DNA from 2 places in the Caproicibacter sp. genome. Region 2 is predicted to be linked to the other one. Evidence: predicted binding sites of a transcription regulator. Region 2 holds the regulator's gene; the other holds the start of a gene.
What was found. Region 2 encodes NrdR, which represses ribonucleotide reductase genes. Its sites were predicted from a motif close to CACNANATNTNGTG; they were not measured.
Positions count from the first base shown of each region.

Region 1 (7,208 bases), on a different contig from region 2:
GCTCCGTGATTGATATACCGGATGACTATATCGGCGCGGACCGGATTGAGCAGGCGGAACGAAAATACCGTCTGCAAATTGATTCGACGGATATTCTGCTTCGGGGTGTTTGTCCCGATTGCCTGAATAAAGCAAAGTAAAAAGGCAAATTCGAGACATCTGCGGCTTGCGACTCTGAAAAGTTAGCGATTTTTACAGCTGTCAAAATATGCCGGGCCGGCGGAATTTTTCGCCGGTCTTTTTTGCGTTTTTCTGTCAAACGCGGGCATAATCCTTTTGCTCCCTGAAAATATAGTGTTTCTCTCTTAATCGTCAATATATCCGAAAAAAAATTGATATTTCATGACTAACTAGAAAGTATTTTAAATATTTTTCACTTATTCAAAAATAACGCTTGACAATTTTATCATTCTGGTATAATCTATGTTGCGTAGAGGTGAGAAATCACACTCGTTATAGATGCCCCAGTAGCTTAACGCAAGAGCATTTGGTAAATTCCAAAGGTTGTCGGTTCAACTCCGTCCCAGGGCAAAAAATTATCACAAGTGAGGTAAAAAATATGTTTGAGGACAAAACGTTAGTCTGTCAGGAGTGCGGGAAGGAGTTTGTCTGGACTGCCGGTGAGCAGGAATTTTACTCTGCGAAAGGGTTTACCAATGAACCGAAAAGGTGCCCTGAATGCCGGAAAGCCCGCAGGATGAGCCAGAAACCGCAGAGAGAGATGTTCGACGCTGTCTGCGCCGCATGCGGAGCTCCGTGCAAGGTTCCGTTCCAGCCGACGGAGGGTCGTCCGGTTTACTGCAGCGAATGCTTTGCGAAGATGAAAGAAGAAGTCTGAACCTGAGAATACAGGAAGGCCGGAGCCGATGCGCCGGTACTGTTTCTTGTAATTCGGTCGGAAAGTGAATTATGTACGATAAATGCGGGCAACCGCATTTATCGTATTTTTGTATCGGGGGTCCGGTCATGAAGATTTGTCCTTTATATGGGAAAGGAAGCAAGCTATGATCCTGTCGGGCAGGGAAATTCTTCGTCGCATGGGCGGCGATATCGTCATAGAGCCTTTTGATGAGAAGAAAATTAATCCGAACAGCTATAATCTGTCTTTGCACAACGAACTGCTCGTTTATGAGAAAACCGTTCTGGATATGAAAAAGCCGAATCCGGTTCAGAAAATTCTGATTCCCGAGTCCGGCCTCCGGCTGGAACCCGGGCGGCTGTATCTGGGCAGAACGGCGGAATACACGCGCACCGAGCGCTTGGTGCCTATGCTGGAAGGGCGTTCCTCCGTCGGGCGGCTGGGTTTATTTATCCATATCACCGCGGGATTCGGCGACGTGGGCTTTTCCGGGTACTGGACGCTTGAAATGTTCTGTACGCAGCCGATTGTAATTTATCCGGGGGTTGAAATCTGCCAGATTTATTACCACACGATCGAGGGGGACTACGACCCGTACCGAAGCGGAAAATACCAGAACAACAGCGGGATTCAGCCAAGCCTGCTGTACCGGGAATTTGAACCGGAAGAATAAAGCGAGCCGCCTTTTCTGTGAGGAAAAGGCGGCTCGTTTTATTTTGCCAGGTTCATGTTCGGCTGCACGGAAGCCATTTTGCGGGCAAAGCCGGCGATCTGTTCCTGCGTCCACGGCACGGCGCAAATCCGTTCCTCGTCGCAGGGCTTGTACGGCGACGGTTTTCGGTAGCGGTTCAGCGTCCACCGGGGGACGGCGGGAAGCTCTGTGGCCATTTGCATCAGGTCGGATTCCAAAAGCTGAGGAATAACGGTTGTGCGAACCTCGAATGGCGCCCCGCTGTCCAGGAGAAGCTCCACGGTTTCCCGCACGGCCGCGGCGTCGGTTCCGGTGCCGCAAATTTCCTCATAGCGCGCGGACGGCGCCTTGTAATCCACCGCAAAATAGCTGCACGCGCCGCTTTTCAGCACTTCCGAGACCGCTGCGGGATTCGAGCCGTTCGTATCCAGCTTGACCCGGTAGCCGAGGGACTTAAATTCCAGCAAAGTATCGGTCAGCTCGGGCTGCAGGGTCGGCTCCCCTCCGGTTACGACCACGGCGTCGAGCAGGCCCGCGCGCTTTTTCAAAAACGCAAGGACGGTGTTCGGGTCAAGAATTTCATGCGGGCCGGCGAGCAGGGAACGATTATGGCAGTAAAAACAATCGTAATTACAGCCGGGAACGAACAGCACGCAAGAAACAAGCCCCGGATAGTCGACAAGCGAGCTCTTCTGAATCCCCGCGAAAATCATATGGCCTGTTCCTTGATCACATATTTTTTGCGTTCGCGGTATTCTTCCTGTTTGCCGCGGTTAAAGTTCTGAACCGGGCGCAGATACCCGACGACACGGCTCCAGACTTCGGCGGGCTTTCCGCAGTGGGGGCAGGTGAAATGTTCGCCGGCGAGATAGCCGTGGTCGCTGCAGATGGAGAAGGTCGGGGTCAGGGAAATATAGGGGAGCTTGTAGTTGGTGAAAATCTTTCGGATCAGGCGCTTGGCGGCCTCGGTGTCGTGAATTTCCTCACCCAGATAGAAATGCAGAACCGTTCCGCCGGTATAAAGAGACTGCAGCTCATCCTGAAGATCAAGCGTTTCAAAAATATCGTCCGTGTACCCGACGGGCAGCTGGGTCGAATTCGTATAGTAAGGCTCCTGTTCCCCCGCGGTGATGATGTCGGGATAGCGGGCCTTATCCAGCCGGGCAAGGCTGTAGCTGGCGCCTTCCGCGGGCGTCGCTTCCAGATTGTAATAGTGGCCGGTCTCTTCCTGCAGGTTCAGAATGAAGTCGCGCATGTAGTTGAGCGTGTCGACTGCAAATTTTTGCCCTGCTTCCGTTGTCAGGTCACAGTCTTTGCCGTACAGGTTCATGCAGGCTTCGTTCATTCCGATCAGGCCGATCGTGTTGAAATGATTGTACCAGTAATCCCCGGTCTTTGCCTTGACGTCTTTGAGATAATTGCGGGAGTACGGATACAGTCCGCGCTCGGTCTGCTCCTCAATGACCTTTCTCTTGATTTCGAGGCTTTCCTTGGCGATAGTCATTTCTTTCCAAAGGCGCATGCGGAATTCGGAGTCCGTTTTGGAAACGTAGGCGATGCGCGGCAGATTGACGGTTACAACGCCGATGGACCCGGTCAGAGGATTGGAACCGAACAGGCCGCCCCCGCGCTTGCGCAGCTCGCTTTTGTCGATTCTCAGGCGGCAGCACATGGATAGCGCGTCTTCAGGGGAGAGGTCGGAGTTGATATAGTTGGAGAAATAGGGAATTCCGTATTTGCAGGTGATTTCCATAAAACGGTTGACGACGGGGCTGTCCCACTGAAAATCCTTTGTGACATTGATGGTTGGAATCGGGAAGGTGAACACGCGTCCCTTGCTGTCGCCTTCCATCATCACGTCGCAGAACGCGAGGTTGATGATGTCCATTTCTTTCTGAAAATCACCGTATTTTTCCGACATCACGGCTCCGCCGACCGTTACGTTCTGGTCGCGCAGCGTGCGGGGCACAACAATATCGAACGTTAGATTTGAAAACGGGCACTGAAAGCCGACGCGGGTCGGTACGTTCAGGTTAAAAATGAACTCCTGAAGCGCTTGCTTGACCGCTTGATAATCCATATGATCGTAGCGAACGAACGGCGCGCAGTAGGTGTCGAAGGACGACCAGGCCTGTGCTCCAGCGGTCTCGCCCTGGGTTGTGAACGTGGAATTGACAATCTGCCCCAGGAAAGAACGCAGGTGCTTCGGCGGTTTGGATTCCACCTTGCCGGACACGCCGCCGAATCCGCCCTGAAGAATCTGCCGCAGGTCCCAGCCTGCGCAGTACGGGCCGAAGAATCCGAGGTCGTGAATGTGAATGTCTCCCGACAGATGCGCATCGCGGATTTCCTGCGGATAAATCTCATGCAGCCAGTAGTTTTTGGTAAACGCTTCGCGAACATAATTGTTCAGTCCGTTGATTGATTTCTGCGTGTTGGCGTTCTCGTTGATTTTCCAGTCCCTGTCGTTCAGATATTCGCCGAACATATTAATCGTCGCGCCGATCAGCGCGTTGGATTCGCGCGCGGAGCGCCTTTTTTCGCGGTACAGGATATAAGCCTTGGCTGTTTTTGCGTGTCCGTTTTCAATCAGGACCTTTTCGACGATGTCCTGAATTCCCTCAACGTCGGCTACGCCCTCCGGGTATTTTTGCGAAGCGATGGAAATAACCTGATCCGCCAGATGTTCCGAAGTGGCGAAATCATCTCCCCCGACCGCGGTCGCGGCCTTAAAAATCGCCCACACGATTTTTTCCTTTTTAAACAGCGCTTTGGTCCTGTCCCTTTTGATAATATGTGTCAGCATGAACATTCCTCCCGCATACCCTTTCAAACAGGGCAATATATAGTCTGTTGTTTTACTGCGAATACTATATATACTAATATCTATGGGGGGATTTGTCAATAGAACGGGAGGGAAAAGAGTTTTAGCCTTGCCGTTTGCCGCGGCAGTCCCGGCAATAGCCGTAAATTTCAAGGCTGTGGCCGGTCACGTCAAAACCGGTTTTGTCGGTCAGTTCTTTTTCGTAGGATTTTAGCGGGCAGTCGTCCAGCGGGAACATCCTGTGGCAGCCAAGGCAGACCAGATAGTGGCGGTGCTTGTCGTTCAGCTCAAACAGGGTGCCGCATTCTTCCACCGTGTTCAGCCGGCGAACGGCTTTTTTTTCAACCAGAAGCTCCAGAACGCGGTAGACGGTGGATAGACTGACGGTTTCCCCCTGCTCCCGCAGCCCGAAAAAAATACCTTCTGCCGAAACAGGCCGGCCGCTTTGCTCAAGAATCCCGATGATCTCCCGGCGCTGCCGGGTGTTTTTCAGTCCGCAGCTTTTCAGGCGGCCCTTGCTGTCTTCCATGATGTTCATTCCTCCCGGGTTCAGAATTTTTAGGAAACACGGCCCTGTTCCCGGTCCCGCAGACTATACACAATCAGATAGCTCACGGCGGAAAGGATTACAATGCAGGCCCCCGAGGCGATATTCAGCGTATAGGAGAGCCAGAGCCCCGCGAGGCAGAAAACCGCCCCGAAGAAAATGGAGTAGCAGATCCGTCTGCCGAAGCTGTTCGTCAGCAGGCCCGCGACAGCCGCGGGCGCGGTCAGAAGCGCCAGCACAAGAATGATGCCGACCACCCGGATCAAAACCACGACGGTCATCGCGACCAGAATCAGCAGAAGATAATTGAGGCGCGCGGTATCGACTCCCATCACGGCCGCGAATTCCTCGTCGAACAGGTAGGCTTTCCAGGTGTCGTAAAAAACGGCTACGGCGGCAAGAACCAGAACCGTGAGGCATGCCATCAGAAGAAGATCGCCGCGCGTCACGGAGAGAATGTTTCCAAACAGATACGAGGTCATGTCGGGCGGGTAACCCGGAGTCAGCGCGACGAAAAGGATTCCCAGCGCCATGCCGAACGACCAGAACAGGCCGATGACAACGTCGGAATGCGTTGTCTTCCTGCGGCTGATTTTCCCGATGGCGAGCGCGCCGCCGACCGCAAACAGAAAAGCGCCGAGAATCGGCTCGAATCCCAGCAGGTACCCAAGCCCCACGCCTCCGTAAGAGGTGTGCGCGATTCCGCCGCTGAGCATGACAAGCTTTTTTTCGATGACGATGACGCCAATGATGCCGCAGACAATGCTGGAAAGCAGGCCCGCGGCCAGCGCGTTCTGAAGAAATTGATATTGAAACAAAGCGGAAATCATTTATCGGTCCTCCCCGTGCGTTTTTAAAACCCGATGCGGCACGCCGTGCGCGATCAGGTCGACCGGGCAGCCGTAAAGGGCGTCGACCGTGTTGCGGTCGAGCTCCGGCTCGCCGTGATAAACCAGGCCCCCGTTGAGACAGGCGAGCCGGTGGACCCGGGAAGATACCGCCATCATGTCGTGCGTGACAAGCAGAATCGTCATTTTACGGTTCAGTTCCCCCAGCAGGTCATAAATCTGTCTGCGCGATTTAGCGTCGACACTTGCGGTCGGCTCGTCCAGCAGAAGAATTTTCGGGTTTTCCGCAAGGGCGCGGGCGACGAGCATCCGCTGGAATTCTCCGCCGGACAGGCCGGAAATCTGCCGGGAGGCGAGATCTCCGATGCCGACTTCTTGAAGCGCGGCGTCGGCGGCCGCGCGGTCCGCTCCGGAATACCGGTGAAAGGGAAGGCGGCTTCGTGTCAGCCGTCCGGTCAGGACGACTTCGCGCACCGTGACCGGGAAGCTGCGGTCAATATTCGCAAACTGTGGAACGTATCCGACCAGCGTGCCGGTTTTGCCCGGGGCTTTTCCGCAGATCGAAATGCTTCCTCCCGAAATCGGCACAAGGCCCAGAATGGAACGGAGCAGGGTGGTTTTTCCGCCCCCGTTCGGCCCGATGATCCCCAGATATTCCCCCTGAGTGACGTCAAGGCTGACATCATGCAGGGCGGTGAACGCCCCGTACCGGACGGTTACGTGACTGATTTCTACGACTTTTTGACCGGGCTCTGCCGTCATTTCATAGCCTCCACCATGGTATTTGCCATTTTTTTCAGATTTTCCACATAATCGGGCGCAAGCGGGGAAAGTTCTACAGTTTTTCCGCCGATTTCCTCCGCGAAGGCCTGCGACTGCTTGCTGTCGATTTCCTCCTGATAGAAAATTGCGCGGATCTTTTGCTTTTTCGCCAGATCAACCATTTCCTGCAGATGCTGCGGAGTCGCTTCCTTGCCCTCCTCCTCAAGCGAATACATGGTCAGGCCGTAGTCTTCAGCCAGGTAACCGAACGCAGGGTGAAAGACAAGAAAGTTTTTATTTTGCATGTTGGAAAAAATGTTTTTCAGATCGGAATCCAGCGAATCAAGCTGCTTTGCATAGTTCTGAGCATTCTGCCCGTACTGCGCTTTGTGCTGCGGATCCACCGTTTCACATTCCTGAGCAATGGTTTCCACCATTACCTTTGCGCGCTTAGGGGAAAGCCAGATGTGCGGGTCGCGTTCCCCCGACGGGAACGTGCGGTCGGGGTATTCTTTTGAAACCGCATTCTGAAGACGGATGACTTTCATGGTTTTCAAATCGGCCAGAGCCGGGAGAATGGACGATTCCTCAACGGGTACACCCACCGCAAAATAAAGGGCCGCGCGGCTGAGTTCTTCTTTTTCTTTGGGTGTCGGCTCATAGGTTTCCGGGCTGTA
Region 1 covers NZ_JBJKOP010000014.1:58,175-65,382, forward strand. Annotated here, with positions in the region: gene ACLQ3M_RS02405 (transcriptional repressor) at 1-140, shown strand, start outside; gene ACLQ3M_RS02410 (zinc-ribbon domain containing protein) at 560-838, shown strand; gene dcd (dCTP deaminase) at 1,005-1,532, shown strand; gene ACLQ3M_RS02420 (anaerobic ribonucleoside-triphosphate reductase activating protein) at 1,571-2,263, opposite strand; gene ACLQ3M_RS02425 (ribonucleoside triphosphate reductase) at 2,260-4,356, opposite strand; gene ACLQ3M_RS02430 (Fur family transcriptional regulator) at 4,478-4,903, opposite strand; gene ACLQ3M_RS02435 (metal ABC transporter permease) at 4,933-5,751, opposite strand; gene ACLQ3M_RS02440 (metal ABC transporter ATP-binding protein) at 5,752-6,531, opposite strand; gene ACLQ3M_RS02445 (metal ABC transporter solute-binding protein, Zn/Mn family) at 6,528-7,208, opposite strand, start outside.
Region 1: ACLQ3M_RS02425 (ribonucleoside triphosphate reductase) is a predicted target of NrdR. The motif match lies at 4,419-4,432, and genes of this name have one in related genera.

Region 2 (7,208 bases):
TTCAACTGCGTCACAAAGCGTCAGGCCAAGTTCCTGACCGTATGCGGACAGGTTGATTCCCGTTAAAACGACTTCCCGGTAGCCGCCCGCAGCAATTTGCTCCAGTTCGTTTTTCAGCTCTTCCATCGGTTTTGACCGTACCGCTCCGCGTGCATATGGAATAATACAGTAAGAACAGTAGCGATTGCAGCCATCCTCGATTTTCAAGAAAGCGCGTGTCCGCTCAAAAAAACGGTTCGTATTCATCGGCTCGAATTTTTCGCCCTGTTTATGCGGGACGATATCGATGATTCTCTGTCTATCCATCAGATATTTTTGCAGATCGGGCAATAGGGAGGACCGGTTGGAATTGCCCAGTACAATATCGGCTTCCGCAAGCTCATTTTCAACGGCCTGAGGAAATGCCTGAGGCAGGCATCCGGTTACAACCAAAACCGCGCCCGGATTATCTCTGCGGGCACGGTGCAGCATCTGGCGTGCTTTCCGGTCGCTCATTGAAGTTACCGTACAGGTGTTTAAAACGACGATGTCGCTTTCCTGCAAGGAATCGCAAACGGTAAAGCCGGCCATCTGAAGACGATTTAGCAGAACCTGGGATTCATATTGGTTTACTTTGCATCCTAGCGTTAGAACAGATACTTTCATTTGTACACCTTTTATAAAAATAGATATTTTGTTTTGTCGAAAGAAAAAATCTATAGGCAAGTTTAACATTGACCTTGCGTCAGAATTGAGCTATATTTTGTAGAGACAAATAAATCAGGGGGGTAACTGTATGTACACGACTTCGATTCTTCTTTCCAGCATTGAAGCAGTGAAAAAATTTGTCACATTGACAAACAGTTATAATTTTCCGATCAACCTTGCCACCGACAAATATATGATCGATGCCAAATCGATCATGGGTATTTTCAGTCTTGATTTGTCCAAGCCACTGAAAATTGAAGTCGACAGCAATAATGCGGATGATTTTATCAGGCAGTTACAACAGTTCCAATGCGATCCCGTCCCTATAAAGTCTTAAATTTCAAGTTGCAGCGCGGCCGTTGAGACCGACGCTGTTTTTTTATGCCTCTTCCTGCTGGGACAGGCCGCTCCATTCTTCAAAGAGGTTTTCATTCTCTGATTTCAGGGAGTTAATTTGGTTTGCTAGTTCCATCGCAGCCTGATAGTCGCTTGCAGTTTCGGGTTCGGCAAGTTTTTCTTCCAGATCCGCAATGATTTTCTCGTTTTGGTCGATTTCTTTCTCCAGCCGCAGAATCGCTGCCTTTTGTTTTCGAAGCGCGGCCCCCTGTTTCTTTTTTCGTTTGTAGTCGTTTTCCATTTCGCTTTCACGGGCAGGCGCTGCGGTCTGTTCGTTTTTTATTTTGTCCAGGTATTCCTGATAATTTGCGCCGCAGTCCTCCAATCCATCCGTTTTTAAAGCGAAAATGCGATTTGCGGTTTTATTGATAAAATAACGGTCGTGAGAAATGATGAGCAAAGTTCCTTCATAATCTTCCAGAGCAGACTCAAGCGCCTCGCAGGACGGAAGATCCAGGTGGTTGGTTGGCTCGTCCAGTAAAAGAAAATTGTCCCGGGACAGCATCAGGCGCAGCAGCAGGATCCTTGCGCGCTCTCCGCCGCTCAGAGCCGAAACCTGTTTGAAAACATCTTCCCCCTGATACAAAAAAACCGCAAGCGCACTGCGGACCTGTGTTTCCGTCATTTGAGGATAGTAGTCCCAAATTTCGTCAATCACTCGTTTTTCGGGCCTCAGCCCTGTCTGCAGCTGGTCGTAATATCCGATTTTCACGCCTGTCCCCAAGCGAAAGGAACCGGAGTCCGGGGAAAGCTGCCCCAGAAGAACTTTGATCAGGGAGGTTTTGCCGCAGCCGTTTGGGCCGATCAGGAAAACCCGGTCCCCCCGGTAAATCTCAAACGACACGTTCTGAAACAGATGGTTGTCCCCGAAAGAGAGAGAGAGATCTTTGGCGGTCAAAACGTCGTTTCCACTGCGAACATTGATTCCAAACTGAAAGCAAAGCGTGTTTTCCTGTGCGTCCGGTTTTACAAGGGTCTGTTCCAGCCGGTTGATCATTTTCTGTTTGCTTTCCGCAGTTTTAATATTCTTTTCACGGTTCCACCGGCGCTGCTGCGCGACAATTCCTTCCAGACGGCTGATTTCTTTTTGTGTGTTTTCGTACTGTCGGCTTACGGAGAGATCGTTGTTTTCCTTCTGCTCCAGATAGGAGGTGTAACTTCCTTTATAGAGCCTCAGCTTGTGATTCTTCAGTTCAAACGTCCGGTTTGTTACCCGATCCAGAAAATAACGGTCGTGGGAAATTACCAGAAAGGCCGCTTTGGAAGAGCGCAGAAAATCCTCCAGCCATTCGACGGACGCAAGATCAAGATGGTTGGTCGGTTCATCCAGCAACATCAGGTTTGCACCGCTGAGGAGCAGCTTTGCCAGCTGCAGTTTCGCGCGCTGTCCGCCGCTCAGCTTGCCAATCGGGGTAGCCGTCTGTTCCTCGTCAAAGCCAAGCCCAAGGAGCGCGGAACGCGCACGGCTTCGAAAGGTCAGCCCGCCGTCCGCAATGAATCTTTCGTTTAAGACGGTTTGCCGATCTACAAGAGAATCAACGTTTTCCGGGCTGCCGTTGAGAAGGATCTGTTCAATTTCTTCCAGCTCGTGCTCCTGGGCAAGAAGTGTTGAAAACACCGTGAGGACTTCATCCAGAGCGCTCCTGTCAAGGTCGCGGCAAACATGCTGTTCCATATAGCCGAGCGTCGTTTTTCCTGCGGCCGAGATGGTTCCTGCATCCGGGGACAATTCTCCGGTAATCAGCTTAAACAAGGTCGTTTTTCCGGAACCGTTGCTTCCGATCAGTCCGACATGGTCGTTTTCCTGTATTTCAAAGGAAACATCGCTCAGCACCACCTGCGTACCGAACGATTTTTCCAGATTTCCGATGCTGAGGTACCCCATGCTCTATCCTTCCTATGTACACTGCTTGTCAAGCAGGATTCACGGCTTTGATCGCCGTTCCAATCATTATAACGGAATTGTCGGCTGAAATCAAGGACGTGCGCGGCTCCCGGGCAGTTTCCCCTTTACAGATACATTTTTAAAAGCTCAATGTTTTTCTGACTTGCGGCCAGGTATTCTTCTGCAAGCTTTCGGCTTTCCGTGTCGTCGTCGGCGGATCGGTTCATGGATTTCACCAGATCTTTCATCGCGGCGTCTGTACAATGAATGGCAATCTGTGCAATATGAGGGGCGCTTTTATTCCATGAGGTATCCATTCTAATGGAATCACGAAGAACCCGTTCCATCAGTCCCGGCTCATCTTCCGGATTAAGTCCGCTTCGGCACAGAATTTCCGCCGACTTTGCCGCGGTGGAGCGGTAAAGTTCTTGCTGCCGTTGAACCTGATATTTTAAGCTTTCGTCTTTCACGAGAGGGAGGACCAGCTCGGCCGCCTCCATGCTTAAACGGGAAACGCGAAACAGTTCGTTCACGATCAGATTTCTCTTTTTGTCCCGCCGCATAGAGTTCTCTTCCTTCCTTCATCATCTTCACTATATTAGGATACCCGTGACCGATCCTGTTTAATCTGGACTTTTGCCCCTGGCTGGAATATAATAACCAGGAGGTGATTTTATGAGGGCCGGCATTTCCACGGCTTGTTTATATCCGATGTTGCTTGAAGACGCTTTTTCTGAATTGCTGAAGCTGCAATTTCACGAATTTGAAATTTTTATCAATACATTCAGCGAACTGAAGCCGGATTATGTCAGGGAACTTCGTCTCAAGGCGAAGGATACGGGCAGCCGCATCAAATCGCTGCACCCGTTTACTTCCGGATTTGAAAGCTTCATGCTGTTTTCCGATTACGAACGGCGGTTTCTCGACGGCCTTGAAATCTATAAAAGATATTTTGAGGTGTGTAATTTGCTGGGCGCCGAAATATTTGTCCTCCACGGCAAACGAAGCGAAAAGCGCTCGCCTGCCGCCGATTTGCAATATTATGAACGGTACGTCCGGCTGTTTCAGCTGGGAAAAAAATTTGGTGTCACCGTTGCACAGGAGAATGTAAATAATTTTTTAAGCGACGACCCGTCTTTTATCTTTAAAATGAAAGAACACTGCGGCGAGAACTGCGCTTTTGTCCTTGACATTAAGCAGGCGGTCCGAGGCGGGCAGGATCCGTACCGGATTTGTGCCGCGATGGGAGACAGAATCGTTCACGTCCATATGAATGACAATATGCCCGGATCGGACTGCGTGCTTCCCGGCTGTGGAACAATGAATTATCCGGCACTGATCCGCATGCTGGAAAAATTCAGCTTTGACGGGGACCTGATTATTGAGGTATACCGGAAAAATTTCACCCGGATGGAAGAGCTTGTTTCGGCTAAACATGTTGTTGAAGAATTATTATGAAAGATTTCATAGTTTTGCTTGATATTCATACTGAAAATTGGTATAATTAAGCAGAGGTGATCCAAGCGATGAAGTGCCCATATTGCGGTTACGCAGAAAGCAAAGTAATCGATTCACGCCCGACGGACGAGGGGGAACGAATCCGCAGACGCAGGGAATGCCTGAAGTGTTCCAGACGTTTCACCACCTATGAGGTGATTGAAACGGTGCCCATCGTTGTGATCAAAAAAGACAAATCACGAGAGGCCTTTGACCGCAACAAGCTGCTGAACGGATTGCTGCGGGCTTGTGAAAAGCGCCCTGTTTCTATTGAAACGCTGGAAAAAATCGTTGATGAAATTGAAAATATGCTTCAAAATTCTCTGGACCGCGAAGTACCGTCCAGCCTGATTGGTAAATATGCCATGGAAAAATTAAAAGCGGTCGATGAAGTTGCATATGTCCGCTTTGCTTCTGTTTATCGCCAGTTCAAAGATGTCAACACGTTTATGGACGAACTCAACCGGATCATTAAAAATAAATCGAAATAATTTTTCTGCCGCTTGAAAACGGAAGTTCAGCCGCCAATTGTGAAAAAGTTGGGCGGCTGTTTTTGTGCATCGAAACCACCGGCAGTGCCGGTGAGAGCAAAAGAGCTTTTGCTTTAAACGCCCTGCCGACCCGTCGTTGGGTATCGTGTGAAAAAAGAATCGTCATTCTGTCTTTGGCGCGTGGAATCTGGCAAGAATAACTATATTTAGCGATGAAATGCTTTACTTTGCACTATCCATCATGTAAAATAAGAGAAACTGAATAGGAGTGTTGGAATTGCAGCCAAAATATAAACGAATCTTATTAAAATTAAGCGGCGAAAGTCTGGCTGGTTCGAAATCCCACGGGATTGATTTCGACAAGGTTCTGGAAATTTGCAGGCCAATAAAACAATGCGCTGATATGGGAATACAGATCGGCATAGTTGTGGGCGGCGGAAATTTCTGGCGCGGGCGCAGCAGCGGCAAAATGGACCGTACGCGGGCCGATCATATGGGAATGCTTGCCACCACAATCAACGCGCTTGGCGTGGCGGATGCACTGGAGCAGCTTGGCGTTCAGGTCCGTGTTCAGACTGCGATTGAAATGAGACAGATCGCTGAACCATATATCCGCAATCGGGCTGTTCGTCATATGGAAAAGGGGAGAGTGGTGGTTTTCGGCTGCGGTACAGGCAACCCGTTCTTCTCCACAGACACGGCCGCAGCCCTGCGTGCCGCCGAAATCGACGCGGATATCGTACTGAAAGCAACCATGGTTGACGGCGTTTATGACAGCGATCCAAAGACAAACCCGAATGCGGTAAAATTTGATTCTCTGTCTTTCCTTGATGTGCTGAACCGTGGCCTGCAGGTAATGGACAGTACCGCCGCTTCCCTTTGCATGGATAACCATATTCCAATTCTGGTGTTCAGCATCGACCGGCCGGAGAACATTGTAAAAGCGGTCTGCGGCGAGCCGATTGGAACAATTGTAACAGTTGTAAAGGAGGATTAGTCATGAAAGAAATATTATCTGATGCCGAGAGCCGTATGAAAAAAAGCATTTCCGTTCTTTCGGGCGATTATGCCGCGATTCGCGCAGGCAGGGCCAATCCTGCTGTCCTGGACAAAATTCGGGTGGATTACTATGGCGCGCCGACCGCGATCAATCAGCTTGCCGCTATTTCCGTCAGTGAAGCGCGTGTCCTTACCATTCAGCCGTGGGATGCAACCGTGTGCAAATCGATTGAACGCGCGATAGAAACTTCCGAACTGGGGATTAATCCGCAGAGCGACGGCAAAATCATCCGACTTACGTTTCCACAGCTTTCTGAAGAAAGACGCCGCGACCTCGTGAAAGAAATCGGTAAAATGGCGGAGGAATGCAAGGTCGCGATTCGCTCGATCCGTCGTGACGCGATGGATAAGCTGAAAGTGAAGAAGAAAAACTCTGAGCTGACGGAAGACGATTTAAAAACGGCTGAAAAGCACACGCAGGAACTGACAGACAGGTATTGTAAGGAGACGGATAAGGTCTTCGAAAATAAGAAACAGGAAATTTTGGAGATATAAAATTCATGACGGCAAAAATATTGCCCGTACATGTGGGAATTATTATGGACGGCAACGGCCGCTGGGCGAAAGAGCGGGGTCTTCCCCGCTCTGCAGGCCATGCGGCCGGAGCGGCGGTTTTTAAGACCATCGTCCGCTATTGCAATCAAATAGGAATCCGTTATCTGACGATTTACGCGTTTTCAACCGAAAACTGGAAGCGCCCGCAGAATGAGGTTTTGACGCTGATAAAGCTTTTCAAGCAGTATCTCAGCGATGCCTTAACGAATTTCCTTGATGAAAATATTCAGGTTCGCTTTCTTGGCGATGAAACAGCCTTTGATCCCAGGCTGAGGGAGTTAATCGACGAGACAGTCCGTGTATCCAAAAACAAGACCGGAATGGTTTTGAATATTGCTTTAAATTACGGCGGTCGTGCAGAGATCCTTCAGGCGGCAAAGGCGTTGGTTCGGGATGTTCAGAATGGCAGTTTGCCGCCGGACGAAATTGGGGAAGAGGACTTTGCCCGCAGGCTGTATACTGCCGGACAGCCTGACCCTGATTTGATCATTCGCCCTAGCGGAGAACAGAGAATTTCCAATTTTCTTTTGTGGCAGTCCGCATATACCGAATATATTTTTATGGATACTCTTTGGCCGGATTTCAAGCCGAAAGATCTGGATCGAGCACTGGATCTCTATGCCGCCCGCAACAGGCGC
Region 2 covers NZ_JBJKOP010000047.1:61,830-69,037, reverse strand. Annotated here, with positions in the region: gene mtaB (tRNA (N(6)-L-threonylcarbamoyladenosine(37)-C(2))-methylthiotransferase MtaB) at 1-645, opposite strand, end outside; gene ACLQ3M_RS13445 (HPr family phosphocarrier protein) at 776-1,024, shown strand; gene ACLQ3M_RS13440 (ABC-F family ATP-binding cassette domain-containing protein) at 1,067-2,968, opposite strand; gene ACLQ3M_RS13435 (hypothetical protein) at 3,094-3,531, opposite strand; gene ACLQ3M_RS13430 (sugar phosphate isomerase/epimerase family protein) at 3,644-4,426, shown strand; gene nrdR (transcriptional regulator NrdR) at 4,495-4,956, shown strand; gene pyrH (UMP kinase) at 5,234-5,953, shown strand; gene frr (ribosome recycling factor) at 5,956-6,510, shown strand; gene ACLQ3M_RS13410 (isoprenyl transferase) at 6,516-7,208, shown strand, end outside.